Regions from separate parts of the Belliella marina genome, predicted to be linked through region 2. Evidence: riboswitches for the same ligand, from Rfam matches in the RefSeq annotation. Region 2 holds a riboswitch; each other region holds the start of a gene.
The links. Region 2 has a riboswitch for cobalamin ahead of metE (5-methyltetrahydropteroyltriglutamate--homocysteine S-methyltransferase). Riboswitches for the same ligand answer to the same signal wherever they lie in the genome.

Region 1 (10,726 bases), on a different contig from region 2:
CCCTTATCCAGCCAGAAGTTCTTATTTTGGGATTGTCGATCTGGCGGGATTTCCGAAGGATGCCTATTACATGTACCAAAGTGAATGGACAAAAGATCCTGTTTTGCACATTTTTCCACATTGGAACTGGAAGGAAGGAGAGTTGGTGGATGTTTGGGCGTATTACAACCAAGCCGATGAAGTGGAGTTGTTTTTGAATGGCAAATCAGTTGGTGTGCAGAAAAAACAGGGAGATGATCTCCATGTGATGTGGAGGATCCCTTTTGAAAAAGGAACATTTAAAGCTGTCAGTAAAAAAGATGGTGAAGTTGTCTTGGAAAAAGAAATCCATACAGCTGGTGCAGCACATCAAATCGAAGCGATTGCAGACCGAACAGAGATTGATGCAGATGGCAAGGATTTGTCATTTATCAAGATCAAGGTTTTGGATGAACAGGGAAATCTCGTTCCTGATGCAGCCAATCTGATCAACTTTGAAATTTCCGGTCCGGGAAAAATCGTAGGGGTGGACAATGGTTACCAAGCCAGCCTCGAATCTTTCAAATCACCTTTTAGAAAAGCATTCAATGGAATGTGCTTGGTGATCGTCCAATCTGAAAGGGCCAAAGGCACTGTTACCCTTTTGGCAAGAAGCGAAGGACTTGAAGAAGATAAAGTGTCGATACGAGTAAAGTGAAAATTTGAGATGTGCAATATAGGATTTGAGACAAGATACAAGAAGCGAGAGGCAAGAAGCGAGAGAGACAACATGCCTGAAATGCCTCTCGGAAATATAGAGAAATCAATACAAAAAGTGTCAACTATTTTCAGGACATGACAGATAAAAACCACGAAGTGCCTGCCTGCTGCAGGCAGGGTTAAACTTCCTTAATTTATAAAGAAAAAGTGTCAAATAAAATCAGGACGTGACAGTGTGGCAATTTCTGTAATTAACAACGTTAGAATAAGATTAAACTTCCTTTATTTGAAATCTATGAGAAAAACGATAAATTTTGTATCACTGATATTCTTTTTGACATATGGAATTTACTTAATGCTGTTTTCCAATGGTACATTTGAGGATATGAAATGGTATGGATTGATTATTATCGTCTTAGTTCCAATTCTTTATGTTATTAATAAAGGGAAAAAATCTTCCTTTTAAAATTGGTCATTTTAAAAGGAATTGTTACTGACAAAAAAAAATAGAAATTTTCATTACTCTTAATAAATCTTTAAGATTAGCCTATCATCTTTTTAGAGGCTGTTTCTACTTATGAGACAGCCTATTTTTTTCAGGATATTTGATTTTTAGCACTTTCCAAAAATACCCCCATAAAAGAATCATAGAAGAAGTAGATGTTCCAAATTGACCAAGACCATTGGTGTTTCCAAAAGAATGGTCTATATGATAATTGATGATTTGCGGTTGACAATTGGTAAGGATATATGTTATTGTAAGGATGAAAAAAGTTGTGTTTTTTTTTTTCGAAAAAAGTTGATTCGGTGAAAGATTATTTCATCAGTCCTAAATTATACTTGTATTATTAAATAAATTATCAACCAAATAAATTTGTTATGAGAGAGTTAAGTATTGAAAGGATGGAAATGGTGATAGGTTCTGGTCCCAATTGGAATTGCGTTGGTGCTGTTGGTGGGGCACTACTTTTATTTTCATGGTCGTTGTCTGTACCATTAACAGGAGGTGTAACTTTAGGTTTAGCAGCTCAGGGAGCAGGAATTACAGCAGGTACAATAGCCCTTGCAGGGAAATGTATGGGATAATTATGGGAAAAATTCTGGTTATAATATCTTTGATTGGCTTGTTAGGTTCAATAATCACGGTTGGATTTAATATATGGCAATTATTCTATATTCCACTTTTAGGATACACCATTTATTCAATCAGTGCAAAAAGAGAAGAGTAGATTCCCTGTAATAACGTAGGTATAGGTTTATGCTACGCACCTACTGGAGGTCAAGTATGGATGGACTAGAACTTAGTGGTATTAAATGAAAAAATATGTATAAAAACAGCACAATTAAATTGATACCAAGATTAATCGTGGGCTTTATAACCTTAGTCCTTTTTTTCTATGACAAAACTTTAGCCAGATATTTTATTTTCCCAACACTCATAATTATGGGATTAATTGAGCTAGCCATGAAAAAAAGACAAAAAAATCAAGGCTGAATTTCATTGAGAAATTCTTTTTAGGATAGTTTCTTGGATTTCAAACCTGGGAAGGGAAATCTTCGAATGATTTTAATCCGATTATTCCTGAATTAACATCCGTGGTTACTGACCAACAGGTGTTAGACTCCTAACAATATAGGGTATTTTAAAAAAAAACAATTACGAAAACCTTAGCCAACTTTAAGTCACAAATGCTTTCCTATTCGATGATTATTACTTAAAAATCGGACCAAGTAGAACATTTCTTGATCTTGTCTATAACTATTGACGAACACGTACCAAGTTGTATTCTTATTTCTCTTGAAAGAAGTATAATGCATTCCTTTTCCATACTTTTCGAAATACTCTGGCGCAAGTTTTTTGGATTTATTCGGTAAATCTTTTTCGATTTCGGCAAAAAGATCATCAGCATAACGGTATGCATCTTCGAAAAAGCCGAAGTACTCCTTTTCATAAAGAATTAATGACAACTCTTCAAAGTATGCCCTGATTTCAGGAAGGAAGAGCACTGTCATTTATGATAGATTTTTTTCAAATCCTCCTCTATACCTTTCATTAGTTCACTTTTTGTGATCCCTTTATGAAAATCTTCAGGTAATTCATGCTCCTCACCCGACTCCCTCAATCCAAGTACTTGCGCAAGCAAGGTGTCTACTAGATTGTTCAAGCTTCGATTTTCTTTTTTTGCAAGGTACTCAAGCTTTTCTCTGACTGAGTCACTAAGCCTTAGTGATGTTGTTTTTCTTTTAGATGTGTTCATTTGTGTTTATTTGTATTCATTCGTGTTACAAATATACATTTTTTACTTTAATGGATTAAATCTAAGCTTTATGACCTTAGCCCTTTTTTTCTATGACAAAACTTTGGCTAGATATTTTATTTTCCCAGCACTTATAATTATGGGGTTAGTTGAACTGGTTATGAAAAAAAGACAAAAAAATCAAAGGTGAAATTTCTTTGAGAATTTCACTTTTTAGATCACTCATATCATACCTTTGTATTGGCTATTTTACAAATCGTAATTAACAAATAGGGGGATTTCTAATCACTACAGACTGATTTACCCACTCCAAAGGGGCGTAGCCCTGATATCTTAAATTCCTTAGAAACAATATTCGGCTAAAGCCAATAGGCATGAATCAATATCTATAGGGATGGGCTGAAGCACCATCCCAATTGAGGGAATATTTTTGTTTAATTACTGGTCTTTAAAAGTTCACTTACGTCAGCTAAAAAGTGTTTTTTTTAGAGTCATTTAGAGATTTGAAATTTCCAGTATTTTCATATTAAGTTTTATAACACAGTTGAATTATGAAAAATAACAGGTTGTTTGCCATTGTTTGTGCTCTTTTAATCATTGCCACATTAGTTAGTCTTCAATATGATATTTTGGACCATGATGGGCATTATTTGTTTTTAATACCTGCATTGTTGTCACTTTGGCCACTTATCTTTCCCAAGAGGAATAAATAATGAAATTATTTTTCAAAGGTATTGGCACGAACTGTTTTTGATAAGTATAAGTAGAAAGGGGCGATAGCCCTGTAATCTTCGTAGATAATGAATATGTAGCCAATCCTATCGGGGCGTAGCCCTGATATCTTAAATTCCATTAGAAACAATATTCGGCTAAAGCCAATAGGCATGAATCAATATCTATAGGGATGGGCTGAAGCACCATCCCAATTCAAAGAACATGTCCCCTATATCAATACATAGAAAAGAAATTCGGCTAAGACCAATAAAAAGGAACAAAAATTCATCAGTATAGGCTAAAGTACCATCCCAATTCAAAGGAATTCCTTCAGTAGGGTTCCCTCCTGCTGAATTCCCTCCTGCTTCAGCTGGAGGATTAGGATAATGACAAAGATTGAAAAAAAATCATACCAACTCTGCAAACCAAAATTTCTTCTCAACCTCCTTGCCATCTTCTGTCTTGAAATGATAAGATTTGCTGATAGTCTGTTTTTTGCTGATAGCTATAGGTTGCTGAAAAATTGGGCCATCATAACAAAAAGTATGGAACTCACCGTTTTCTCCACAAGGGTCTATTTTGTCAGGTAAGCTTTTAAGAAAGTCCAAATTAAACACTTCGCCTACCCATTTTTCTTCTATCAAATTGGCATCTGCCGCACAGATCAATGTTTGAAAACCAGTTGCAATAAAATCCCTTGCAGTTTGGGCAGTATCTTTCTTCCAAAGTGGAAAAATAGCGTTGAAGCCTCTTTTGGAAAGTTGTTGTTCTCGATAAGCTTTCAGGTCTTCCAGATAAATGTCCCCATAGGCAATGGTTTCTATTCCCTCTGTTTTGAGGGTGTCGAGATAGGAATTGATGGCTGTTTCATATTCCTTGTTGTCACCACTTGCAGGGTAGTAGATCTTATCAAGCGTCATTCCGATAGATTCTGCTTGTTTTTCTACGAGGGATTCATGGATGCCATGCATGCCCACCCTTCGGCTTTCTTCGCCGAAGGTGGTATGCAACCTACTTACTTCAAATCGGGGATCATTCATCAGTTCCCAGAGGGCAAAAGCACTGTCTTTGCCCCCTGACCAACTCATGGAAATCTTGATTTTTTTCATTTATCTTCTAAATATAAAACCTGATGGAGCTGCTCCTGAGGTTATTTTCTTTACTTCTTCACCATTTTGGTTGATGACCATGACAGTACCAGATCCTTGGAATCCGTTGTTGTCTGCAACATAGACGTATTTGTCAACTTTGTCATATCCTATACCATAAAATCTACTTCCTTCAAAGAAATTGGCATTGATGACTTGACCTGAAGAAATGGAGATTTTACTTACCAAGTTATTGCTGCCATCTCTTGTGATAATATATGCTTCACCATTCTCACCAAGGGCAATATTTGAAGTTGGGTTAGCAATGCTTATTTCTGTTGTATTGCTGATACTGTAGTCACTTTTGTTGATTTCGTGGAAAAACACCGTGTTTGAATTTCTGGAAAAAAGGAGCAATTTTCCGTCAAACTCCAAGAATTCGGCAGGGGTACCTGGGATTTCAATGCTTTTACTTATAGCATCGTCTCCGATTCCCAACACATCGATTTTTCTGGCGGCAGTACATGCGATAAGGATGTCATTGTTGATCCTATATAATTTTTCAGGACGACTGGAGGTTTCTATTTTTTCCACAACATCACCGCCCATTTTATCATTGACGATTGCTATATATGATTCTGGATTTGCCCAGCTATCATCATAAGGACCATGGTCAGCGATGTATATTTTGTTGTCTGCTACTATGGCAGATCTTGGCTGGATCAATTCAGGGTTTTCATTGTCTTCTGTATTTCCACCTACAGAACCCAAGCTCTTAAAGGTAATCTTATCGACAATTTCAACTTTCCCAGTATTGGCAACAAGGTAAAAGTAATCTTCGAATTCAACAATGTCCTGTATTATTCCTGCAAAAGGTCTACTGTTTACTTTTTCAAAAATATTCTGTTGGACGTCTCCTGTGTTGAAGTTGTAATGGCTGATATCTCCGTCACGGGAACTGAAGTTTCCTTCATTGATGATCAATAATCCCTTCTCATATTCGCCCAAAGGACGCTCGTCTCTACTGCTGTCACAAGAGTAGATGAACAATGAAAGGGCGAACAAATAGCCTAATAGTCTAAAATTTTTCATAGTGTTAAATTAATATTGATTAGATAATTTCTTCCAGGCATGGCTCTTAGTCTGAGAACCTGGTAGTCGTTGTTTGTAATATTGTTTACTTGAAAGCCTATGGCTGCTTTTATTTTTGGGATGAATTCAAGTTTTTTGCTAAATCCTACATCCAAAATCCCATAAGGCAGTACAGATGAAATATTGTCCGTATTGACATACCTTTCACCGATCCAGTGCGAATTGATAAATGCGGAGTTGGTTTTGTAGGCAAGCCGAAGATTCCCCTGTGCTTTATGCTTGGGAGTATAGGGAAGTTGGTTTCCTTTTGACCTGTCATTCTCAGATATGGTTTTGAGGATCGTGGCAAGGGTGTAATTGTAACTGCCATTGAATTCAACTTGGAATTGATCAAAGGACTTCGTCACAGTGGCGAAGTATTCCAAGCCTTGGTTTCTCACTTCCCTGATATTTTCTGGACTCCAAAAACCTCCTCTTGGTAGCCAAACAATCCAATTGTCCACCCACATGCTGTATAGGTTGATTTGGTTGCTTAGTCTGAATCCATTGCTTGTATATTCTTGTTTGAATCCGAGCTCGGCACTGATACTCTCCTCTGATTCTATGTCTGGATTCCCTCCCGGTACCCAAAATCTATCATTCAGGGTTGGGATTTTGAAACTCCTCGATACAGAAGCATGGGTGCTCAAGTTGTTTTTGTCATTTTTGAAAAATGTCCATTCCGAACCAATACTTGGGGTGAATGGGGCAAGATCACCATCGTAGATCAATTGTCTTAGATTGAAAGAAAACGCAAGATCCGATTGGGGAATGTAATTGACTGATTGGTAAAGTTCAATTCTATTGTCGGTGGCTTCGTAGCTGCTCAGATTCCCTCTTACATGATTGAATCTGACTCCTGATTTTGATTTGACTTTGGAAGAAATATTCCAATCCACATCAGTTGATAGCAGGTATTGGGAGGTTTTGTTGCTGCCACCATTGAAATTCAATTCATCTAGTATGACTCCTGTTTTGATGTTCCAGACAGTAGTAGAGGAGAATCTGTTATAGTCAACTACAGCCCGGAAATTTCTGTCTATCTGATGATCTCTGTCATTGGAACCCATGACCGGTTGGATTTGCCTGTCAGTATGATTCCACCAAATAGATGTACTGAGTTGCTGATGCTCGCTGAGATTCCAAGCCAAATCCTGCATAGCACCGATTTGCTCAATTTCAGCATTTTTTTGTCTCTCCTCCGGACTTCCTGCTCTTGCCAGGTTGTTGAATTTGAAGTTGTTTTTTGAGAAATTCCTATAAACCCGAGATCTGGTTGAGAAATTTTTGTTCGAATATGCATATTCAACTTGCTGATTCCATCTGCCAAAACTTCCCAGCGTACTGAGGATTTTGGTTTGGTGTCCTTTGTTGAAGTTGTTTTTGTTGTTGAGGTGAATGGCTCCGCCGATGGCGTCTGACCCGTACAGTGCCCCGCTGCTGCCATAATGTACGGTAGCTTCATCAAATCCACCTACTGGCAATATCGAAAAATCTGCCTGCCCAAGCGATGGACTGTTGATAGGGAGGCCATTCCAAAAGACAGCATTGTGGCCCGCAGAAGTGCCTCTCATCGTCAGCGATGCTAGCATCCCCGGACCATATTGTCTGAGGAACAATCCGGTTCTTTGTTGCAGCAACTCTGCCAAGGCTTGCCCATTGAAATCTTCCAAATCCCTTGAATTCAAGGTTTGTAGTGTTTGCCCAAAGCTGTATTTCTCAAGTGGGGCAGAGTAAACTTCCACCAGTTTCAGCTCCACCGTATCTTGGGGAGCCAATAAAGAAGTTTCTACTCCAATCGAAAATGAAGTAGCACATAAGAGGCTTAGAAATAGCAATGCCTTTGAAATTAAATAATGAAAACCGATTATTTAATTCAAGTCATTCGTGGAATAAAATTGAGAGAATGGATCATGTCACAAAAACGGAAGATTCTTCAAGTAGAACAGGAGAATTGTGGAATACCAGCTTCTGAAACATTTTCTTTTCATCTCAGCCTTTCACCCGAAAGCTTTGAATTTGATTAGAAGAGGCAGGTCTCCTGGCTTCCTTGAACTTACCGGCCTTCTCGTCCTCTCCCGATAGTGACCGGGACGAACAATGGCAATGGAGGAGGTAAGTTGCTTTCCCGAAAGCGATCGGGAAGAGGTTACAGTTGCGGGGACAGCATCGGTGTTTCACCGAATTCCCATTTAATCCCGAGAGCCTGAAAAAGGATCGAGAACCAATTCTGGGTGCAAACATACGCAATCGCGCTTAATGTATTCAAATATTCTTTGGAATTGTTGGCAGATTTTTGGGTTTAGGCTGGGAATGATTTGGTATGTTTAATTTTTCAGCTTTTTATTTCAAATTGACTAAAAACCATTCCCGTTTGTATCTTTGGAGCGAAATACTTTCAAAACGCGAAAAAAATGCGATATATCACACTTCTGAAATCAGAATTTATTACTCTTGTTTTCTTGTTGGTTTTTGTTTCCTGTGGACAAAAAAAGAATGTTAAAATAGAGAGTAAAGATTTTTTTAAAAACTCCTACGCTACAGGTTTTCAGGTTTTTAATGGGGAAGGTTTTTGGATTTTGGAAGTGACGCAGGCGTTCCCAGGGGAGCATGAGCCATTTAGGTATTTGGTGATGGAGAATGGGAAAGTTGCTCGCCCAGAAGGGGTTTTTGATGCAGTAGTTACTTTGCCTATTGACAAGGTCGTTTTGACATCGACTACCCAAATTCCGCATTTGGATTTGTTGGATTGCACAGAAAAACTGGCTGGATTTCCCAACTTAAACTTAATTTCTTCAAAAAAAGCAAGGGAGCGAATCAGCGCTGGATTGGTAGAAGATCTTGGTTCGGGGGCACAATCCAATGTGGAAATGATGATCGATTTGGAGCCTGATTGGGTGATGATTTCTACTATGGGTGAAGATCTGAAAAATTTGGAGCTTCTGAAAACAGCGGGTGTACCGGCAGTGATCAATGGGGAGTATGTAGAACAGCACCCGTTGGGAAGGGCAGAGTGGATAAAATTCACAGGGGTTTTGCTGGGCAAATACGAGGAGTCCAAAGTTGTGTTTGAAGAGATAGAGCATGAATATTTGGAGGCTTTGGCTTTGGTTTCTGTGATATCAGATGATACCAAGCCTTCAGTGATGGCAGGAGTGATGTACAAAGATATCTGGTATGTTCCTGGCAATGATTCCTGGGGAGCACAGCTTCTGACGGCCGCTGGAGGAAAGTATATCTTCGAAGAGCAATCAGGAATTGGCAGTGCCCAGCTCAATTATGAATATGTCTTGGATAAAGCGCAAGAAGCAGATTACTGGCTTGGGGCTTCTGATTTTGTTACATTGGAAGCAATGAAAGGTGCGGATAGGAGGTATGCGGATTTTGGGGCGTTCAAGAATGGGAATGTTTACTCTTATACCTCCAAAAAAGGGGAGACAGGAGGGATAGAATATTTTGAATTGGGGTATATGAGACCTGATTTGATCCTGAAGGACTTGATCAAAATCCTTCATCCTAGTGTTCTGCCTGAGTATTCTTTATATTTTTACTCAAAACTGAATGAAAAATAAGCCGAATTATTTCCTTCTGTTTGTACTTGGGACCATAAGCTGTGTGCTGGTTTTTTTGGTGAATTTAAGCATAGGATCTGTAAGCATTCCTGTGTCTGAAATCGGCATGAGTTTTTTCGGAAATGAGTTTAGCAGAAAATCTTGGGAAATAATCGTGTTTGGCTACAGGATTCCAAAAGCATTTACGGCAGTTTTGGCGGGGATCACCTTATCCGTGAGTGGGCTACAGATGCAGACTTTTTTCAGAAACCCATTGGCTGGACCATTTGTGCTGGGAATTAGTTCTGGGGCAGGGTTGGGAGTTGCCTTGTTGGTAATGGCAGGGTCTGCTTTTGGGCTAAGCTTTTTCTCCGGGGGATTTGGATTGTGGGCAGTGGTATTTGCAGCTTCGATCGGGGCTATTTTGGTACTTCTGCTGATGAGTTTGACAGCCTGGAGGGTGAAGGATAGCATGACATTGCTGATTGTTGGCTTGATGTTCGGTAGCTTGGCTGGTGCGATAGTATCAGTATTGTCATATTTCAGCGATGCCAATCAGCTGAAAGTATACACTGTCTGGTCGATGGGGAGCTTGGGAAGTACCCATTCAGGGCAATTGGAATTGTTTTTCTTTGCAAGCGTGTTGGGGATCATCCCCGTCCTTATTTTTATAAAATCATACAACGCCATGCTGCTCGGCGAAGCTTATGCAAAAAGTATGGGTGTCAATATCCATCGTTTAAGATGGGCGATGATCATCAGCACTGGGATATTGGCGGGATCGGCAACAGCCTTTTGTGGACCGATTGCGTTTATTGGGATAGCGGTACCGCATATGGCTAGGTTGGTTTTCAAAACTGGAGACCACCGCATTCTTTTCCCTGCATCTGCCTTGATGGGAGCAATCGTATTGTTGATCTGTGATGCCATCAGCCAGATCCCAGGGTCTGCACAGACACTTCCAATCAATGCGGTGACATCTTTGGTAGGTGCGCCGATGGTGATTTGGTTGATTTTGAAAAGGAATTTCAGCAAAGAGTTTTAAGAATATGGGATTGGAAGCGAGGAGAATCATATTGAAATCAAAAGGCTTGAAACTTGGGTACAAAAAACAAGGTGAAGAGACTGTAGTTGCAGAAGATATAGCATTTGAGCTGAAAAAAGGTGCATTGACCTGTTTGCTGGGACCAAATGGGGTAGGTAAATCGACTTTGATAAAAACAATAATGGGTCAGTTGCCGGTACTCCAAGGGACGGTATTTTTGGAAGGGAAACCTCTTGAAAATTTTCCCCAAAAAGAATTGTC
Region 2 (10,726 bases):
GATAGATTTCAGAGGCAACCTATACGTGACTGGTGCAGATGGAGTGAAAATCTACAACAAAAAATCGGAGGAAATTGGACATATCCCAGTACCTGAAAAATGGACAGCAAATGTGACTTTTGCAGGACCTGATAGAAAAACACTCTTTATCACTGCATCAGAATCTGTTTACAAAATCCGAATGAGAGTTTATGGGACTCATTGATTCAAAAATTATGGGCACATAGCCCATAAAGTTCTTCCTAACATACATACACTTCAAGCCAATCCTTATTTAGACAATACTGATTGGCTTTTTGTTTTGATCCACAGCTACAAAAGTGAATACCCCGGTTACAGCTTTTTCCCGTCGGGTATCATACATCTCTTCAATGTAAATTTCGACATTGACTTTCAGACTTGTATTCCCAATCGAGGATACCCTCCCAACCAGTTCTACAAAAGTACCTTCCGGAATAGGTTGCGTAAAATCAATCCTATCACTGCTGACCGTTACTACCCTTTGCCGGCAAAAACGAGTGGCGGTAATGAACGCAACTTCATCCATCAACTGCATTGCCGTGCCGCCAAACAAAGTCCCATAATGGTTTGTGGTATTGGGAAATACTGCTTTGAATATATGTGTTTCCGATAGTTGGATTCTTTCTTCTATACTCATATTACTTCTGATTCAAATGCTGCAAATGCAACTGTTTCTTTATTTTCATTCATAAGCGGATGGATTGTAACTTCACACTTGTACGGTGTTTGGTCTTTCTTATAATTGACTATGGTAATAGTAAATGTGTTTCCAAGTTTGATTTTTTCCCGAATCTCGACACGTGTAGTTTCCAAAGTCTCCTCACCTTGGAGAAAACTTGGTTTCTTTCCAATTGCAAATGATCTCGGATACCCAGTCATCTCTTTAAAACCATCACTGACCCAAATGATTCTTTGATTGATATCAGTCAACACGATGGCTTCATAGGATTCTCTGAATAAAACATCCCAATCAAAATCCCACCCAAATCGCTGAGAAAGCTCTTTGAGTATCCGACATTCATGGCGCTTTCTCAATTCACCTGACATCAACTTGCTCTGAAGTGAAATCACATCCCAACACCATAATGGTGACTTTCTCTTTTCCATTTCTTCTTTTACTATTTCAGGTCAATCCAATTTCACTTTCTGTAAAATTAGATCAACAAGCCATAATTAAAATGACTTGTCGATCCAATTGAAGTGGCTTTTTCAAATTATGCAAAAACCTTAATTTCCCTCATTGCTTTTGCTGCCAATACCATCTCAACGAGTGACTTGTGGGTTTCTTCCCATTGTCTGGTCTTCAATCCACAATCTGGGTTGACCCAAATCTGCTCTGCTGGAATGACATCCGTAGCTTTCTGCAACAATTCGATAATCTCTGTACTTGACGGAACCCTTGGTGCATGGATATCATAAACCCCCGGTCCGATTTCATTCGGATACTTGAAATCCGCAAAAGCATCCAACAGCTCCATTTGTGACCTTGAGCATTCGATCGTAATCACATCGGCATCAAGGTTGGCAATATGTCCAATAATATCATTGAACTCCGAATAGCACATATGTGTATGGATCTGTGTATTGTCATCCACCCCACTCGCCGATAGTTTGAATGCATTGATAGCCCAGCCAAGGTATTCTTCCCAATCTTTCTTCCTGATCGGCAAGCCTTCCCTCAATGCAGGCTCATCAATCTGTATGATTCTAATGTCACCTTTCTCTAAGTCAATTACCTCATCCCTAATCGCTAATGCTATCTGATTGCAAGTAATACTTCTAGGCTGGTCATCCCGAACAAAAGACCATTGAAGAATCGTAACAGGACCTGTCAACATTCCCTTTACAAATTTTTTGGTTAGGGATTGTGCAAACTTTGACCAAAAAACAGTCATGGGTTCAGAGCGGTACACATCGCCATAGATGATCGGTGGCTTCACACAGCGGCTTCCATAACTTTGGACCCATCCAAATTGTGTAAAAGCAAATCCATGCAATCGCTCTCCAAAATACTCAACCATGTCATTCCGTTCAAACTCTCCATGAACCAATACATCCAGACCAATTTCTTCCTGGATCCTGATCGTCCTCTCGGTTTCGTCTTTGATAAACTGTTCATATTCCTGCTCACTGATCCTTCCGTTTTTGAAATCAGCCCTTACCTTTCTGATATCTTTGGTTTGTGGAAATGAACCAATGGTTGTGGTTGGATACAAAGGTAATTTAAGCAATTCAGATTGCTTCGTCTTCCTGTCTTGAAAAACACTGGTTCTTTCAAAATCAGACTCCTTTACATTCCCAAGGCGCTCTTTGACTTCACTTTTATGGATTAAGCCAGAACTTGCCCTGTCCGAAACTGCTTTTTGGTTTTCTTGATAAGCACTTAGCAATTCACTTTGGATGGCACCCTCGCCTATCAATCTTTCAACATCCCCAAGTTCAGCCAATTGCTTCAGGTCAGCCACCTCTGCCAGTTTTTGCTTTGCAAAAGACAACCAAGACTTGATCCCTTCGTCCAATTTCACTTCACTATCCAAATCACATGGTGAATGAAGCATGGAGCAGGAAGGAGCGATGAATAGTTTCTCTGAATCAACCTTTTCCAATGCCTTTTGAATCAAGGTCAAAGATTTTTTGTAATCGTTTTTCCAAATATTTCTCCCATCGACCACACCCAATGAAATGGAAAGATTCGCAGGTTTGTTTACCAATAAATCCTCCAACTGATCTGGACAACGAACCAAATCAACGTGAAGACAGCAGATTGGAAGTGAGGTGGCAATGCTCAGATTATCAAGCAATCCCCCAAAATATGACGCCACCATTGTTTTCAGGTGAGGATATCTCTTTCTGATTTGGGAATATACACTCTGGAAGGCTTCTTTTTCCTTTGCAGAAAGATCCATTGCCAAAAATGGCTCATCAAACTGAATCCATTCTACCCCATGCTCAATAAGTTTATCTATTATTTGGAAATAAACAGGGAGTAGGTTTCTAAGTAAATCTATTCTCTCAAACCCCTCTTCTTTTTCTTTTCCCAACAAAAGAAATGACACAGGTCCCAAAATAACAGGTTTGGTTTTGAAACCAGCCAGTTTGGCTTCCGCAAACTCCTGCACTATTTTCGAAGAAAAAAGCTTGAACTCTTGATTTTTCTTAAACTCTGGAACAATATAGTGGTAGTTGGTATCAAACCACTTTGTCATTTCCATAGCTTTGATATCCAATCCATTGGCTTGGTATCCCCTAGCCATCGCAAAATAAAGATCTATCTCTGAGTTGTTTTTATCAAAAATCACCGAATGGTATCGCTCCGGGATTACCCCAACACTGAAAGCCATATCCAAAACCTGGTCATAGTAGGAAAAATCATTGGATGGAATCAAATCTATCCCGCTTTCTTTCTGTAATGTCCAGTTTGCCAGCTTGATTTCATTTCCTTTATGAAACAGCTCCTGCCTGGTGATTTTGCCTGCCCAATAGTTTTCACAGGACTTTTTCAATTCTCGCTGACTACCAATTCGCGGATAGCCAAGATTATGCGTTTGCATGGTCTTTTAACTTTATTTGTTTGAAATAAATAGGTTAAAAGCTCATCACAATAAATCAAGAATGCTTTTGGGAAAGAAGAAGATAGAAAAGTGCTGGAAACATACAACGTGACGAATCAGGCATACTTTTCCTTTGAATGAAAAACCAAAATCGGTAAATCACTTTGGATCAAAGACCTATGAAATGCCAAAAAGACATTGATGGAATTTGAATCACACTTGACTAAAAGCTTCAATTCGCGAAAGCATCGTCATATCGAAATAGGCAGGTCTCCTGACTTGTAACAGCTTTTACCATCCTTCCCATTCTTTACTTCAAAGAACAGTGGACATACTGGGATAAAAACCTTTGGAATGTTACTTACAGTTGCGCGACAGTTCGTGATTTACACACGATTCCCTTTTAATACACAGCTAAGCATAACCAATTCCGGATGATGTAGAATTATAGTAAAGAACTTCAATCCTGCAAAACTAGCAAAAACCCATTACCTCCTAGCAGTTTGGCTAAGATTTAAATCAAACTTCCTAAATTTAGCCAGCTTATAGATTGATTCAGAACAATCACAGAATATAATTCTGTTTGAGCTGTATTTTTATTTGCCAACTATTTCTAAATTCTGTTCAACTATGAAAATCTGAAAGGCAAGGGATTTTCCCCCAGTGTGAAACATTAAATACCGATCAGGTTTCGCTCTCAAATACTAAATGGCAAAGCCGGATTAATCACAGTTCCCATCAATATCACATGCAGCTCCATCCACTCCTTTGGCAAATTCCAGGATTGGATTTTCTTTGACAAAATCACTCCACGCTTTGTTGAGGGTCTCTTCAAACGTTTCTTTTGGCTGTGCACCCGATATCCCAAATTTCCTGTCCAACACAAAGAATGGGACTCCCCTGACGCCGATTTGGCGGGATTCCTGTATATCCTTTTCTACCTTATCAGTAAACTCATCAGATTCCAAACAAGCCAATACACGATCCCTCTCAAGCCCCACTTCTGTAGCCAAGGATAGTAAGGTCTCCATATCATCTATATTCTTCCCTTCGGTGAAATAAGCCTTCAACAACCTCTCTTTCATTGCATCACCTTTCCCCAAAGTTTTGGAAAGTTGCAATAAGCGATGGGCATTTTTGGCATTGGCGACTACTGTTTTGTCCATGTGGTAAACCAGCCCTTCCTGCTCAGCCATTTCCACTACCTGATTTGTGATTTGCTGGGTTTGCTCCATGGACCAGCCTTTGGTTTCCGACAAATACTCCAAAGTAGATTTCGATGGGTCTGTTTTCATATCAGGGTTCAAGAGAAAGCTTTTCCACTCAATCTTAACATGATCCTTATACTCAAAATCCTCCAATGCAGCTTCCAGTCTCCTTTTGCCTATATAACAAAAAGGACACATGATATCTGACCATATTTCTATTTTCATAATATTTTAATTTACTTGTACTGTTAATCAATTTTAACTCACGAGAGTTCCCGAACATGAAAACAAAGGAATGCCCTTCCTGTGCTATGGAAGTAGATAAAAATGCGGTTTTTTGCCCAATATGTGCTTTTGAATTTCCGCGTAGAAACCCTGTTTATACAGTAGTGGCTGTTATTATGGCAATTATCTTGTTATTGGTTTTTATTTTCTAAAAGTGCTTGCCTTATCAAGTAGGGTTTCACAAACCGTAAGAAAATGTGATGTAACCCAAAATACGCATGAGAATTCAAAGCAGTTTATTTGAGACCTGCCAGGTTATTAAAATATGAACAGGTGTCTTATTCGGAAGAAAAACCATAAAAAGACACCCGCTAACCTGCCATTTCCAAATGACTTTCGAGAGAACTCCGGACTGCATCAATCACCAAGTGATAAAACACCTCTGGATTGTTGTTTACCTGGACTTCTTCCAACGCTTTATAATATTGCAACTTGGAATTCAGATCCCCCTTGAGATTAGCCAAAGAAAATCCATGCTTCATAAGCAAAAGGTTCATTACCAATCTACTTGTCCGGCCATTACCATCTATAAATGGATGGATACTTACCAAGCGCTCGTGCATCTCAGTAGCCAATATCACCGGATGGAGTTTGTTTTTATTGTTTTCGTAATGGATAAAATACTCCTCCATCAACTTCTCCAATAGATATGGCTGAGGTGGCACATGGCTGCTGCCAGATATCCTGACAGGTACTTTTCTATACCTACCTGCATTATCCTTATCAATGCCTTTTAGAATCAGATAATGGAGATCCAACAAGACTCTCTTGCTGAAATCAATCTCACTTTTTACCAATCCCTCTATATAATCAATCGCCTCGGAGTGGTTGACTGCCTCCAAATGCTCACGCATGGACTTTCCCCCTATCGTAATACCTTCATTGACCACCAAATGTGTCTCTTGCAATGTCAAAGTATTTCCTTCAATCCTGTTGCTCTCAAATGTATAGGCTATATTGAAGTACTCTTTCAACTTATGAAGTTGGGTTTGGTTCAAGGGCTTTTTGTGAAACCATGCTTCTTTTAACTGATCCAAGACTTCAAGCTTTTCGGTTATTTCAGGACTCAATGCCTCAATCGCCAAAGCTTGCTTACTTGTCAAATATTCCACCCTGGATTCCGCCAATTCCAACACTTCGTGGGCATGCTCTTCATACTCCAGTATTTGATAGATTTTCTCCGCCAACCATGTCTTCCGTAGTGTAGCCAACGGTAAATCCAAGACCCTAGCCAATGCTACCAAATTTTCTTCTTTGGGAATTCTATGCCCTTTTTCAAATTTGGAAATCAATGCGGCATCTATCCCACATTCTTGGGATACTTCTCTTATGACCATTTCCTTTTGCTTCCTTGCTTCCGAAAGCATTTTTGCCAAGGTTTCCATTTTGTTGACATTTTATTTGTTGACAAATTTAGTCATTTTATTCAGGATTAAAAATATTCTTCAAATTTTAAATTATTGATACAAAACCTTGCATTTTATTTGAATACTTATAACCTTTGTTCCGCAATAAGCAAGAAATGAAAAAACAAAACAACATAGCGACTTTTCCCGAAACGAACCCAAAATATTTGGGTCAGTATGCTATGTTATTTTTAGCTCCACTTAGAGAATTTAGGAACAGCTTTAGGGCAGTGTCCCTTGTATAATTTTTGGTGCCCTATGTGGGCGACCTACACCAGTTTACATTACTACCTTACCACTTAAATCTTAACCTAAGAGTCTTTACTCTGTCTATTCCCATCAAACCAAATGGACAATTACTCTTTTATAATCAAACCTGCCACACAGGATCACACAGCCTTTGCAGAAGCAATCACTGACGAAATGGAGCAGTCTGCCAAAGCCCGAGGCACCGGAATCGCCAAAAGATCCCCAGAATACATCGTCACTAAGATGATGGAGGGAAAAGCCGTCATAGCTACCACTACCGATGGGGAATGGGCAGGATTCTGCTATATTGAAGCCTGGGGCCATGGAAAATACGTGGCAAATTCAGGATTGATTGTAGCCCCTAAATTTCGGAAATTTGGGTTGGCAAGAATGATCAAAAAGGAAATCTTCAAGCTTAGCAGAACAAAATACCCCGAATCCAAAATATTTGGACTCACAACTGGCGCTGCCGTGATGAAAATCAACTCCGAACTTGGTTACATCCCAGTTTCCTACTCCGACCTTACAGATGACGAACAATTCTGGAAAGGCTGCCAAAGCTGTGTCAATTTTGAAATCCTACAGAGTAAAAACCGTCAAAACTGTCTTTGCACCGCCATGCTTTATGAACCCAAAGTAAAGAAAGTAGAGCATGAAGAGATTGCATTGAGAAATGACTTCAAAAAAAACCTCAAACTATTTGAGCGTTGGACAAGACTGAAAAAATATGTCATGCTCAATATCAAAAAAACTAAAGATAAAACCATTAGCTTATTTTAAACCTAGAGCCAAAGGCTTTTAAAACAACCTAAAAATGAAAAAAGTAGTATTAGCTTACAGCGGAGGATTGGACACAACTTTTTGCGCTCTTCACCTCTCCAAAGACCTTGGATATGAAGTACACGCCGTATTGATCAATACAGGTGGATTCTCCCCTGAAGAACTAAGCGAAACCGAAAAAAGAGCGAATAGCCTTGGGATTTCGTCATTTACAATCCTTGATGTGACAAAAGTCTATTATCAGGAAGTAATCAAATTCCTTGTTTTCGGAAATGTTTTAAAAAACCAGACCTATCCCCTTTCAGTTTCGGCTGAAAGAATCCTCCAAGCCAAAACATTGGCGGAGTATGCAAAAAAAATCAACGCCAAATGCGTGGCACACGGAAGTACCGGAGCAGGAAATGACCAAGTGAGGTTTGATATGATTTTTCAAACCATCATTCCCGATATTGAAATCATCACCCCAATCAGAGATCTTAAGCTCAGCAGGGAAGCAGAAATCGAATACCTCAAGAAGCATGGAGTTTCCATGAACTTCGAAAAAGCCGCATATAGCATCAATAAAGGAATTTGGGGTACTTCTGTAGGAGGAAAGGAAACATTGACATCCAGTCAAACATTGCCAGAAACTGCATGGCCTACCCCTGCATCAAAGACAAATCCAGAAGAAATAACGCTTATTTTTGAAAAAGGCGAATTGAAGGGTGTCAATGGTGAATTGTTTGAAAATCCTGTAGATGCGATCCTGAAGGTCAATGAACTTGCTGCTCCTTATGGAATTGGAAGGGACATCCATGTAGGTGATACAATTATTGGTATCAAAGGACGGGTTGGATTCGAAGCTGCGGCGCCTTTGATCATCATCAAGTCACATCAGTTATTGGAAAAGCATACGCTTACCAAATGGCAGACTTTCTGGAAAAACCAGATTTCGGAATTCTATGGCAACCACCTCCACGAAGGTCACTACCTAGATCCAGTGATGCGTAACCTAGAGGCATTCTTGGCAGATACCCAAGAGTTTGTTACAGGTACGGTCAAAGTATCGTTGCATCCATTTAGATTCCAGCTGATTGGTATTGAATCCGAACATGATTTGATGGCTTCTAAATTCGGAAGCTATGGTGAAATGAACAAAGGATATACAGCTGAAGATGTAAAAGGATTCACAAGAATATTGGGTAACCAGACTGCTATTTTCCATCAAGTAAACAAAAGCGACGATGAAAATTAAAGCAGCAATCATAGGTGCAGCCGGGTATACAGGTGGAGAACTGCTCAGACTATTGGTTCATCACCCGAATGTAGAATTGGTTTATATCCACAGCAACAGCCAAAAAGGGAAACGAGCCGTTGAGACACACCCTGATTTGATAGGAGATACAGATCTGATCTTCACTGATAAAGTGATAACAGAAGGAATAGAAGCCGTTTTCCTGGGTTTACCACATGGTGAGACAAAGGGATTCTTGGAAGAAAACAAATTTTCGGAGGATACAGTTATCATCGATTTGAGTACTGATTTCAGGGATGAAAGCAATGGTTTTGTCTATGGTCTTCCAGAAATCTACAAGGAAAAAATAAAGGCAGCAAAGAAAATCGCAAACCCAGGCTGCTTTGCTACAGGGATCCAGCTTGCCCTTGCCCCTGCCGTGAGCAATAATTGGATCCAAAATCCAGTCCATATTTCCGGAATCACAGGCAGTACCGGAGCTGGAAAAAAATTGGCAGAAACTTCCCATTTCAGTTACAGAAATAACAACACGTCTGTTTATAAGCTATTCACACATCAACACCTCAAGGAGATCAAACAGACCTTTGGTCAAATCCAACAGAATTTCGATTCAGAACTGCTGTTTGTACCATACAGGGGGAATTTCCCAAGGGGAATATGGATTACAGCTTACTTTCCATTTGAAGGAAGTATCGATGAAGCATATCAAGCCTACGAAGCTTATTATGAAAACGCTCCATTTACCCATGTATCCAGAAAGGATATTGATCTAAAGCAAGCTGTCAACACCAACAAGTGTATCATCCATCTCCAAAAAGAAAATGGGCAGCTGGTCATATACTCAACCATTGACAATCTTCTGAAAGGTGCTTCTGGCCAAGCGGTTCAGAACTTCAACATAGCCTTTGGTTTGGAAGAAAATACAGGGCTAAAACTTAAAAGTATAGCATTCTAAATTCGAAAAGATGAACTTATTTGATGTTTACCCATTAATAGATGTCACCCCAACCAAAGCTCAGGGAGCTACGCTTTGGGATGAAAATGGCGTAGAATATTTGGATTTATATGGTGGCCACGCAGTGATTTCTGTTGGCCATTCCCATCCTCACTACAACCAGCGTATCAAAGACCAATTGGATCAGATTTCCTTCTATTCCAATTCTGTACATATTCCAATCCAAAAGAAGCTGGCGACAAAACTTGGTGAATTGTCCGGATACCCGGATTTCAATCTATTCCTTTGCAATTCAGGTGCAGAAGCCAATGAAAATGCATTGAAATTGGCTTCATTCGCAACTGGAAAATCAGGATTTATATCATTTTCAGGTGCATTTCACGGCAGGACTTCAGGTGCTGTAGCCTTGACTGACAATCCCAAAATCGTTGCCCCAAACAACCAAAGGTCTGATGTGCACATCCTCCCTTGGAATAATATCGAAGCTGTCAAAAAACAATTCGAAAATGGGAACATCGCAGGTGTGATCATTGAGGGAATCCAAGGTGTAGGTGGAATCCAGGTTCCAGATCCGCAATTCCTGTTACAGCTTTCTGGATTGTGTAAGCAATTTGGGGCAAAATTGATTCTCGATGAAGTACAATCCGGCTATGGAAGAACAGGCAAGTTCTTTGCACACCAATGGGTCGACGGGCTCATTCCCGATCTCATCACCATGGCAAAAGGCATGGGAAATGGCTATCCTATCGGAGGTGTTCTTATCCATCCAGACTTCAAAGCTAGCTATGGGCTTTTGGGCACCACTTTTGGAGGAAACCACCTGGCTTGCGCAGCAGGTTTGGCTGTTTTGGAGATCATTGAATTTGAGAAGTTGATGGACAAAGCGTTGGCATCAGGAGAATATTTGATTGAAAATTTGTCCAAAATGGAAGGCGTAACAGAAGTACGTGGAAAAGGTTTGATGATTGGGGTTGACTTGGACAGGGAGGCTGGACCTATACGTTCCGAATTGGTGAGCAAATACAAAATATTTACAG
Region 3 (10,726 bases), on a different contig from region 2:
TAACCCAAGTTCCTTTTGGCTTGTTGACATATGCATCCCATAATTGGTGGTTTCAATTGCCCTACTATGTTGGTTTGGAAGATGATCACCAGATTGGATTCAATTATACACGTGAGTCAAAGGACTGGACGTTGAATGCGGCTTATTTCCTCATGAGTGAGCCTCGTGGGACCAATGAGTTGACAAATGGAGCATTTTCTACTGCACGCTACAGTTATGATGTGGTACCGATAGAGGGCAATCATAATATTGAAAGGCATCAGTGGAATATTCGGGCGGCAAGACGGATTGGGAAAGCTGAAATTGGGCTTTCATTACAAACCCACCAGGTTTACAATCAAGAAACTGCCCATGTCGGAAGAAATTATGCTGCCGCGATTCACTATGAACAGGACTATGGTCGGTGGAATCTCAAAACCCAAGGGCTTTATTACGCATTTGAGGATGTGCGTGATGATAATGGCAATACTTTGGACGTAGTCCAAATGGGGGCCTATGGATTTGGCACCTACGATGTGGCAAGTAGGGCAGCCATGTATTTGGTGGGCATAGCCTATGACATCCCTGTATCCTGGGGACCTATTAGCAATATTCAATTGTACAACAATTATACCTTGATGCGCAAATTTGGTAAGGTCACAATTGGGAATGAGCAGGTTCCTTTTGCAAACACCCAACAAAATGTATTTGGGTCTTTGGTCACAGCTGGACACATATATTGCTATTTTGACATTGCGCGAGGAATCAATCACCCCTGGCTTACTGGGGCATTTGGAGGCAATGCACTCGGGACAGGACGTGGGATACAAGACGTCAGTCAACCAGTAGGAGTAGACAATCCCATAGATCCTAAACCTGGGTGGAATACACGCCTTAACATTAATTTTGGATACTACTTTTGAGGCTATTTATGTATCACCATGAGGTAAGTAAGAATTTCTGGACATACTTTTCACTTGGGAAAGGTGTTTGGGATTTGACGATAAGATTCAGTATAAACCATGACATTAATGTCATAAAAACTAAGATTGATTATGTCTAAGAAGTATTTCGATATTCACAAGCCTGTTTTCTGGCCTGCCATAGCTTTGATCGTACTTTTTATTTCAGTAACCCTCATAGTAGGGGAGCCAATGGAAAAATATTTTGGCTACTTTAAAGATTGGGTGACAGCGAAAACAGGTTGGGTGTTTATCATCACAGTAAATGCATTCGTGATATTCTGTGTGTATTTGGCATTCAGTAAGTATGGAAACATCCGCTTAGGTGGCAAAGATGCAGAGCCTGAGTTTACGACAGCAGCATGGTTTGCCATGCTATTCAGTGCAGGCATGGGTATCGGACTTTTGTTTTGGGGTGTTGCAGAGCCAGTTTTTCATTACAAATCCCCACCCTTTGGAGAAGGGGGAACTGTGGAAGCTGCTGAAAAAGCAATGAATTATACATTTATGCACTGGGGATTTCATGCTTGGGCAATCTATGCATTGGTTGCTTTAAGTCTTGGCTTTTTTGCCTTTAACAAAGGACTTCCACTTACGATCCGTTCCGTTTTCTACCCTATACTTGGAGATCGCATATATGGTTGGATTGGGGATGTCATTGATGTATTTGCGGTTTTGGCAACCCTTTTCGGATTGGCAACGTCCTTGGGCTTGGGTGTCAAGCAGGTTGGGGCAGGGATTGCTTTTCTCACTGACTTGGAAAACACTGTCTGGCTACAGGTTGGTCTTATCGCCGGTATTACTTTGATAGCCACACTGTCAGTTGTGTCTGGAGTGGACAAAGGTGTGAAGAGACTCAGTGAGTGGAATATCCGTATCGCAGCTACCTTATTGGTTTTTATTCTGATAGTAGGGCCGACTTTGTTTATTTTTCGCTCTACCATACAAAACATTGGCAATTACCTAACGAGTATCATCCAGGTTTCCACTTGGACTGAAGCTTATCGAGACCAAGGTTGGCAAGGAGATTGGACAGTTTTCTATTGGGCCTGGTGGATTTCATGGTCACCATTTGTAGGCATGTTTATAGCACGTGTTTCCAAGGGACGTACTATCCGTGAATTTATTACAGGAGTACTCCTGATCCCTAGTTTTCTAACCTTCTTCTGGTTGAGTGCAATGGGTGGCAGTGCAATATTCCTGGATTTACACCGTGAGGGTAGTGTATTGGCTGATAACATTATCAAAGATGAGGCTACAGCGCTCTTTGTCTTCTTGGGTGAGTTTCCGCTGACTACTATTGGATCCATTGTGGGGATAATATTGATAGCATCCTTCTTTGTGACTTCTTCTGATTCCGGCTCATTGGTAATCGATAGCATAACTGCCGGGGGAAAACTTGATGCTCCCGTAGCGCAGCGGATATTCTGGGCAATTGCTGAAGGTGCTGTAGCAGCAGTACTGTTAATAGGGGGTGGCTTGAAAGCCTTACAGACTGCCACCATCACTACCGGACTTCCCTTTCTGTTTATTTTGGTGGTGATGGCATATGCCTTGAGAAAGGGACTCCAGCAGGAATTTGCAAAACAGCAAATCCTTAGCCAAGAGAAAAGCCGAAAAAATTATGAGACAAAATTGGCTGAAGTTGTTTGGAATAATATCCAAAAGCGAAACCAAACCAATAAGCCAGGTTCTTCCGATAAAAAATGATTGATATGAAATACAAAATCGAACGTATAGCTCTTTTGGCTGATCTCAGCTCGATGGATGAGCTATTGCTGATGTACATCAAAAAACTTGATAGTCTGTTTGATTTCAAACAGTTGGACATCATTCATTGGTTAGAAATTGAGGATTTGCCTCCTGGTCTGCGTGAGACCTTAGCATCCCAAGGGCGCAATTTGACAGATATTCTATCTGAAGAATTGGCTGAGAAGGTCGAAAGTCAGTTTGGACCAGACAATGCATCAATACATATCCATATACGGCAGGAAAAAACGGTGAGCGAATTTATTGCGCATATTGATTCTGTATCCTATGACCTCATGATGCTAGGCAAAAAAGGCTATTATGATGGTTCGGGTACTTTGAGTTCCAAGCTTGTGCGTTTGAGCAAAACCCCCTGTTTGTTTATCCCTGAAATGGCACGTCCAAACTTTGATGCCATTTTAGCTCCCATCGATTTCTCCAAGTATAGTCCACTGGTTGTAGAAATGGCAGCTGCCTTGGCTAAACAAGCAGATTCATCCCTGGAATTGCTGCATGTAATCAAATTGTCAATGCAGTTTTTCCCTTATATCAAAGACCCAAAGGATATCAAAGTGGAGTTGCAAAAAAAATCCCAGGAGAAATTTAAGCTACTGAAAAAGAAGGTTGGGGAAGTTCCTGATTGCACCATGCTATTTGGTGGAGACGAGCATGTCAGCAAAACGATTTATGATTATGCTTTGGGTAAAGGCGTGGGGCTTATAGTCCTTGGACGAAAAGGCAATAATGATGATAGTGATTTCCTCATGGGGTCAGTAGCTGAGCGCTTGGTCGCCAATGACAAATCCCTGCCGGTGTTGGTAATGAATCAATAATAGTATTTGGATCTTCAATGGGACATGCCATCGAAAAAATGCTCTGTAAAAAGATAACCATTCATAAGTAGGGTTCTCCTTTGCGTCTTCGAATCTTTGTGGCAAAATATTCAAAATCGCCCCAAAGATTCGAAGATGTAAAGTTTATTGTGGACATACGCTTCTTTGCCAGTAGTCCTATAAACCAACTTCAACAAAGGAGCTATCCAGTCTGTTGACTGTTAACCGTTGACATTCGTGCGCCGTGGCGTAGTTGACGATTATTCACAATGACACCAGTAGTTAAACTATGCATATGAAATCAAGCAACTAGGCCAGGGTCGTGTGTCACAGGACTATACTGTCCTTTTTCATCTGGTTTTTGATGGCAGCATTGATGGTTGCTTCCCATTTTTTGACCAATATAGGCTCTCCAACCAGATCTGAGAATTTATCACCATCAAAAAAAACCAAATCGCCAATGCTTTTACCATGGTTGTTGATCAATTGTAGCTGTAGGCCATCGACAACTTTTCTGCTGTTTCCTTTCGGACCAACCATACGGGATGATTCTACGACCTTGACTATTTTCACTTCATCCAGATAAATGATTTTGGGATCCATTTCATCTAAATCACCAATATAGATCAGCTTATTCTGATGGGCATCCAAACCTACAAAATATTGATTTCTCCAGAGATCTTGGATGTCTATGTTTAATCCATGACTTTTTGACAGTGCTGTAATTTTATTTGTTCTGTCGGATTTTTCTTTTTTGACCTTTCGTTGGTTTACATAAAAGGGAATAGCAAATGCTACCATGGCGGCCGCAGCCATGGCTATGGAAATAATATCTATATCAAACATAATAATATGGTTTTTGGCAAATACTTTTCTTGCCATTTTAAGAATATAATAGGATAAGATGTCACATATTATTTTGATCCAGAATCAAAACATACGTGAACTTTAGCCAGTATTGGCTATTATACCTTCAAGCAATGAATTCTGGCTTAAAAGCAATAAAAATGGTGTTTTACCAAAAGAAATGTGTGGGGAATTTTATCTCTTTGATGCCAAAAACCAGCTCTATATGCTGACTGGTTTTAAAAATTGAATTGACATAGTTTTCAAAATGAAAGGTGTAAATAGCATTGATTCTGCCATATAACCAATCACCTAAAAATGATGCTTTTGAAGTGACAACCACCAATTGGTCTATGCCGGAAATCAAGGGTAGGTCTCCCGCAAATTCCACTATTTGGGAATTGGAAATATATGTTGATGAATCTCCTGAATCTGAATTATCCGAAACTTGGAAGTACGGCAATACCAGTCCATGGAACATCAATGAGATGCTTAGCGTAATCCCTAAAAATTGCTTTAGAAAATCAGTCATTGTTCGGATTTATGAAGATCATTTTGCAAATATCAAATTGCATACCAGTATTTGAATTGTCCAGGGGTATTTTATCTGTTGTATGGAGTTTCATTTACCCAGCGAAACCCACGATTGATAAGCAGGTAATCAGTCTTCACTTTTCGTTTGGCATTGACCAAGTATTGATTGTTACCAATCTTTGTTTCCATCTTATAACTTCCATCTTCCAATTCTGAAATATAGAAGGAATATGGATCTTCTTGCTCATGATTTTCAATAAAATTGATTTCACCTTCATTCCAAATGTTTTCTATTGTGTAGTATTTTTTGGATTTCGATTTGTTTAAGGTCATGATTGTTTTTCCCTGGATAATTATTTTATCCCAGTGGGCAGTTTCTGCAACATCCGGTTTATCCTCAATCCCAAAAGATATGACTTCATACACACCTTCCCATTCATTCAGATAGGTTCGATAGGATTGGCTGGATACGTGGCCAATGATCAAACTTAAGGGGATTAAACCTACCAAAACTACCTTAAGTACTATATAACTCCATTTTTTTCGCTTTTTAGTCAAGTCATATTCAATTGGCTTGAGACTTACTTCCTCGTGAAGGAAGAAGAAGGATACCAAAGTTTTCAATCTCGGAAGGGCAATCAATACTGAGAAGAAAAGAAGGTGTCCGGAAAAGAGTTTGACAGGCACGTCGAAGGAAAGATTGACGAAGAAAATATTGGTACATACAGCGATCGAAACCAATGCGCCAAGAATGGCTGTTCTTCTAAACAACAATAAAAAACCAGCCAAAACTTCAGAAAATCCCATAAAACCCTTATAAAGATCTGAATAGCCAAAAAATCTCCAAGCTAGGCCCATTGGAGATGATTCTCCATAGGTAGCTTCCAGTGCCATCAGGCTAGGACTTGGAAACTGGCCGTGCAAAAATTTGATAACACCATATGATATCAAAGTGAGCCCTACAAAATAGCGGGCATAAATCAGCATCTTTGCGTAGAATCCCACAAGTTTCTCCTTGTTCTTGGAGAATATCAGCAGTATGATCGTGATAAGAACAGCCAACAAAGAATAACTCAAAAGGGATATGTAATCCAAAGTAGTGTCTCCACTTCCATTAATTTCAATGTGGTTTAGCTCTTGAAAACCAAGTAGATACTTGCCAACATAAAGATTCAGATTGGCTTTGGCAAAGCCAATATATTTGCTGAAATACTCATATGTATAAGGGATATAATCTGCCGGAAATGGAAAACAATAGATTAGCACGTACAAACCCAAAAAGGTCTTCAATCCCAAAGAAAGTTGTCTATTTAGCTCATTCATAGATAGGAGGTATGTTTCTCCAAATTAAAAAAATAATTTGGGAGAATCCTTCTTAAAAAATCTAAACGGTCAAAAAGACAAAATAAACTTGTCACTCAATATCATTGGCAACCACATTGATGCTCATTGTTTCGTAATATGAGCTTGTCCAAGTCCCCTCCAAATCATAAGATGCCCCAGATACTTTTTCGATTACCCGTGCCAAAAACTTCACTTTGATTTCTTTGAGGTGGACAGTCCCTTCGTAGATAAGTTCGGTATTTGGTGTTAATGTATAGCTTTCCGTAGTTTCTATGGATAAAGGGAATTCATAAATGGTCGTGTCAAGCAAAACTTCTTGGCCACCTCCCACATAAAAATAACCTTCCTGATTTCCATGATATCGGGGAGCCATCAGATAGTGCTCTCCAAGATTCATTTCCAAAAAGAATTCGGGCTGGTCAAACTCAAACTTTGATGTGCCCATGATTCCTTCAAGGGGATTGATTTCAATTGGTATAGGATTGTCCCCCTCATTCCTGAAAGTCTGTTGTGGGAGTTCAAATTCCACCAAATTGTCCTCATCCTGCTCGATATGTTTCCACTTCATGTCTGCCAATTCATAGGATTTTACAGGCTCATCAATCTCATCCATACTGTTGCAGGCAAAAATTGAAATAGCAATTATCAAAGAAGAAATAGATGTAAAACGGTTTTTCATAATTGAAATAACGGTAGAGATGGTATTTAGTTTTGGGGTTTGGAAAAAAATTGACTTTTTAAGTTTTAGACTAAAAATATCTTTGATTTTGAAAACTTATTTTTTGTTTCCCGTTAAGAAGATTAAGATTTTAAACATTGAGAACCATGCAGAACTACCTTAAAAAGTGCTTAGCCTTCATTTTTATGCTACCTTTTCTTTTTAGTTGCACCACACATTACATTTCCCAATGGCAAAACTATGACAAAGAGAATGTATTGGCAGATGACGGGAATTTGATGATGAAAAATGACACGATTGGTGTTTCACACGCGTTCAACAGTACTGATGGTACAGTCTTGGTTCGAATAGAAAACTATTCGCAAAACCCAATGCTCATTAATTTGACAAAATCAGCACTTACGATCAATGGGAAGACTTTCGGTTACGTGGATGGAAAATCTACCGTCAGAGGTTGGTTAGACACTTTTGGTTCAGCAGATGGAGGTCAATTCGGATCATTTGGTGGAGAAATTGCAGGAAAGACCAATACTTTGTTTGTTCCACCACATTCCTATGTGGAAGGATCATTTGCGAACATCCAACCGGAAGTCAGAAAAATCGTTGGAGATGGATTTCAAGGAAATAGGGTTGATTATCCTTTGTTTGATACTCCAGCCAGCACCACGCTTTCATTCTATGAAGACACCAATTCCCCCATGAAGTTGAGCAGTTTCATCAATTATTCCTTGATAGACGAGGACAATAGACCAATTTCCACCAAAGTTGTCAACCAAAACTTCTATATGTCAGGTTTTTTTGAAGTGAAAAATATGGGCAACATGGAGCTGAACCGAAATTTGCTTACCAGGGAAGATTTGGGGAGTTATTCCATTTCCAGAGGACATGGTGCGGGGGTGGTCCTATTTTTGGCAGGATTAGTAGGCTTGGTAGTAGTTTTGGCAGATTTGGTCGATGAAGAATAGTCCTTAAAGTATAAAGAATAGATCAGATTCAAATTGAACCACAATTCTATATTGTGTATTATTCTTATAGAAAAAGCCATTCATGTCTCACATAATAAGATCAATAGAAAAGGGCGTTTTCTCCAAAACCAGAAAGGTTTTAGGAAAATCTATCTAGGAAAAATATGTATAATTGGAATTGATATCAATCTTTGGCAGTAATTTCTGACTCGGCTATTTCGCTTTCTTCAATGACTTTTCCAAGATCAACACCTCCTCTAAACAAAAGCATGCCACCAGCGATTCCAAGTGGATAGTTTTTGCTTTGTAAACCGTGAACAAGAAGGTAAGCCCCCGAAAAGATGGATACTGCAGGCTCTATACTTTTCAATCCTTTTCTGATGTTGATAAAAATCATTTTTGCCAAAGATGCCATATTCAATTTGTTTATATGAATAATAAATTATGTATATCCGCTTTCTTACCAGTAGCCACACAAAATGATAAGTTTTAAATCAATTTATGTACTGATAACTTAATGACTGATAGCTAATAACGATTATCCTATTGAACCATATCTTTAATTTAGATTCTGGTGTTATTGAGGGAAATCGTGTAATAAATTAAAATTTTCACACCTAAAGTGAAAGAATATAGGATTTAAATTGCAAATATCCTGCCTAATTATTCCCAAAATGAACATTATTCCAAACTATTTTTCATTGCTTGGTCTCTATTTGATTTTTAAGAATAGCCAGTATGACGGTAACCATAGTTGAGAGCTATTCACGGATTTGACTAGATCGAACAAACCCATTGGATACTTCCATTTCAAGATTCTGCAAAGTCAGGATACCAGAAGAGCAATGCAATTCAGTATTGAAATTGAAGTTTTTAAACAAAATATTTCATTATAACGAAATACGATCTACCTTCGCAGCCGAATTGGTTTCCTATCAGACATAGTCAGGTAGGGATTAAACTGGAATCCGGTGCAAATCCGGAACTGTCCCGCAGCTGTAAGCTCATCATGCTATCTCCAAGTTTTAATGGTCACTTTCTGTTTTCACAGATGGGAAGGCCGGAAGGTAGTGAGTAAGTCAGAATACTTGCCAATTGGATAAATTATTCACGCTTTCGGGGATTGAAGCTTGAAAACAAATGCACTTGTGTGCTATCTATTTGATTTCAAAGTATTTCGTTGAAAGCTATTTGGTCCTAACAAATAGTTTTGATGAGCAAAATTGAACTTATTCCTTTTGGGGATTGGTGCAGGTATTTCTTTATCTTTTCTGTAATGCTTTTAGGCATGTGCTATGCAGGGGAAATTTATGCCCAAAAGCAAAATGCTGGATTGGATACCGGAAAGGTACATGATTTAGATGAAGTAGCAGTACGATCGGAACGCTATAAGCTTGATTTGGAATCACCCACGCCAACCCAAGTTTTGAGCGGAAAGGATATCGAGAAGCTGAACAGCTTTTCGGTCGCTGATGCTATTCGATACTTCACAGGAGTGCAGCTGAAGGATTATGGTGGGATAGGAGGGCTCAAAACCATCAATGTCAGAAGCCTTGGAAGTGCACACACAAGTGTTTTCTATGACGGGGTGATTATTGGCAACGCACAGAATGGCCAGGTTGATTTGGGCAAATTCTCACTTGACAACATTGAAGCCATTGAGCTTTTTAATGGCCAAAAGTCTTCGATCTTCCAACCTGCCAAAGGATTCTTTGCGTCAAATACACTTTTTTTGCAAAGCAGAAAGCCTGTTTTTTCTGGGAATGCAAAATCAAACACCAAACTTTCCCTAAAAACCGGATCTTTTGGATTGTTCAACCCATCGGTGCTTTATGAACAGCGGTTGTCGGATAGGCTGTCTTTAGCCAGCAATATTGAATATGTTACGGCGCATGGCGAATACAAGTACAGGTACAAAAAAGAAGGGGGATACGATACCACTGCCATTCGGCAAAATGGGGATATCAATTCATTCCGAGGTGAATTAACACTTTTTCAACAATTCAAATCTGGTGGTAAGGCTAGTTACAAAGCTTATTTTTACCAATCAGAGAGAGGACTCCCCGGTGCCATCGTGGCTAATATTTTCAGCCATTACCAACGTTTGTGGGATAGGAATTTCTTTGTCCAGGGACAAATACAAAAATCCCTATTCGAAAATCACGAAATGTTGCTGAATGTCAAATACAGCCATGATTACAACCGCTATGTGGATCCAAATTATCAAACTACCAAAGGTGCTTTGGATAACCATTACCGGCAAAGCGGCATTTATGGCTCATTGGTCAACCTGTATGCCATAAAGTCATGGTGGGATGTTTCCCTCGCCACAGACTTTAGCTACAATAGCCTTGATGCCAATCTGTATAGATTTGCCTATCCTACGCGCTTTTCTACTTACTTGGCATTTTCCAGTGCCATGCATTGGGATCGCTTGGAAATTCAGGCAAACCTCTTGGGGGCATACATAGTGGATGAGGTTGAACATTATCGGGGGACTGGCAATGAAAGTGTTTTTTGTCCAGTAGTTTCCATGTCATTCCAGCCATTTGAAAATTACGAAACATTTCGATTGCGGGGCTTTTATAAGGAGTCTTTCAGAATGCCTACCTTCAATGATTTGTACTATACTTTTGTAGGCAACACATTTTTGGAGCCTGAGTTTACAAAGCAGTATAATGCTGGATTTGCTTGGTATCATGAACCCAAAGCTGGTTTTGGCAAATCTATAAAGGTTCAGGCAGATGCCTATTACAACCTTGTGACTGATATGATCATAGCTGTCCCATCAGCAAACCTGTTCAGGTGGACTATGACCAATCTAGGCATGGTGGA

Region 1: it holds a riboswitch for cobalamin, as region 2 does, so the genes downstream of both, ACFSKL_RS19435 (TonB-dependent receptor) here and metE (5-methyltetrahydropteroyltriglutamate--homocysteine S-methyltransferase) in region 2, are expected to answer to the same signal.
Region 3: it holds a riboswitch for cobalamin, as region 2 does, so the genes downstream of both, ACFSKL_RS14520 (TonB-dependent receptor plug domain-containing protein) here and metE (5-methyltetrahydropteroyltriglutamate--homocysteine S-methyltransferase) in region 2, are expected to answer to the same signal.

What each region holds. Positions count from the first base shown of each region.
Region 1 covers NZ_JBHUHR010000046.1:86,237-96,962, forward strand. The annotation lists gene galB (beta-galactosidase GalB) at 1-676, shown strand, start outside; gene ACFSKL_RS19405 (hypothetical protein) at 1,558-1,764, shown strand; gene ACFSKL_RS19410 (hypothetical protein) at 2,362-2,691, opposite strand; gene ACFSKL_RS19415 (hypothetical protein) at 2,688-2,936, opposite strand; gene ACFSKL_RS19420 (hypothetical protein) at 3,655-3,789, opposite strand; gene ACFSKL_RS19425 (Dph6-related ATP pyrophosphatase) at 4,058-4,759, opposite strand; gene ACFSKL_RS19430 (YncE family protein) at 4,760-5,830, opposite strand; gene ACFSKL_RS19435 (TonB-dependent receptor) at 5,827-7,707, opposite strand; cobalamin riboswitch at 7,884-8,113, opposite strand; gene ACFSKL_RS19440 (ABC transporter substrate-binding protein) at 8,284-9,441, shown strand; gene ACFSKL_RS19445 (iron chelate uptake ABC transporter family permease subunit) at 9,431-10,465, shown strand; gene ACFSKL_RS19450 (ABC transporter ATP-binding protein) at 10,470-10,726, shown strand, end outside.
Region 2 covers NZ_JBHUHR010000045.1:171,690-182,415, reverse strand. The annotation lists gene ACFSKL_RS17765 (SMP-30/gluconolactonase/LRE family protein) at 1-205, shown strand, start outside; gene ACFSKL_RS17760 (acyl-CoA thioesterase) at 275-658, opposite strand; gene ACFSKL_RS17755 (PAS domain-containing protein) at 655-1,128, opposite strand; gene metE (5-methyltetrahydropteroyltriglutamate--homocysteine S-methyltransferase) at 1,236-3,572, opposite strand; cobalamin riboswitch at 3,820-4,016, opposite strand; gene ACFSKL_RS17745 (DsbA family oxidoreductase) at 4,295-5,005, opposite strand; gene ACFSKL_RS17740 (Fic family protein) at 5,377-6,450, opposite strand; gene ACFSKL_RS17735 (GNAT family N-acetyltransferase) at 6,820-7,500, shown strand; gene ACFSKL_RS17730 (argininosuccinate synthase) at 7,535-8,734, shown strand; gene argC (N-acetyl-gamma-glutamyl-phosphate reductase) at 8,724-9,689, shown strand; gene ACFSKL_RS17720 (aspartate aminotransferase family protein) at 9,700-10,726, shown strand, end outside.
Region 3 covers NZ_JBHUHR010000039.1:133,683-144,408, forward strand. The annotation lists gene ACFSKL_RS14475 (porin) at 1-902, shown strand, start outside; gene ACFSKL_RS14480 (BCCT family transporter) at 1,035-2,651, shown strand; gene ACFSKL_RS14485 (universal stress protein) at 2,657-3,523, shown strand; gene ACFSKL_RS14490 (hypothetical protein) at 3,851-4,405, opposite strand; gene ACFSKL_RS14495 (hypothetical protein) at 4,539-4,901, opposite strand; gene ACFSKL_RS14500 (hypothetical protein) at 4,973-6,226, opposite strand; gene ACFSKL_RS14505 (hypothetical protein) at 6,318-6,926, opposite strand; gene ACFSKL_RS14510 (hypothetical protein) at 7,073-7,891, shown strand; gene ACFSKL_RS14515 (hypothetical protein) at 8,076-8,306, opposite strand; cobalamin riboswitch at 8,800-9,001, shown strand; gene ACFSKL_RS14520 (TonB-dependent receptor plug domain-containing protein) at 9,105-10,726, shown strand, end outside.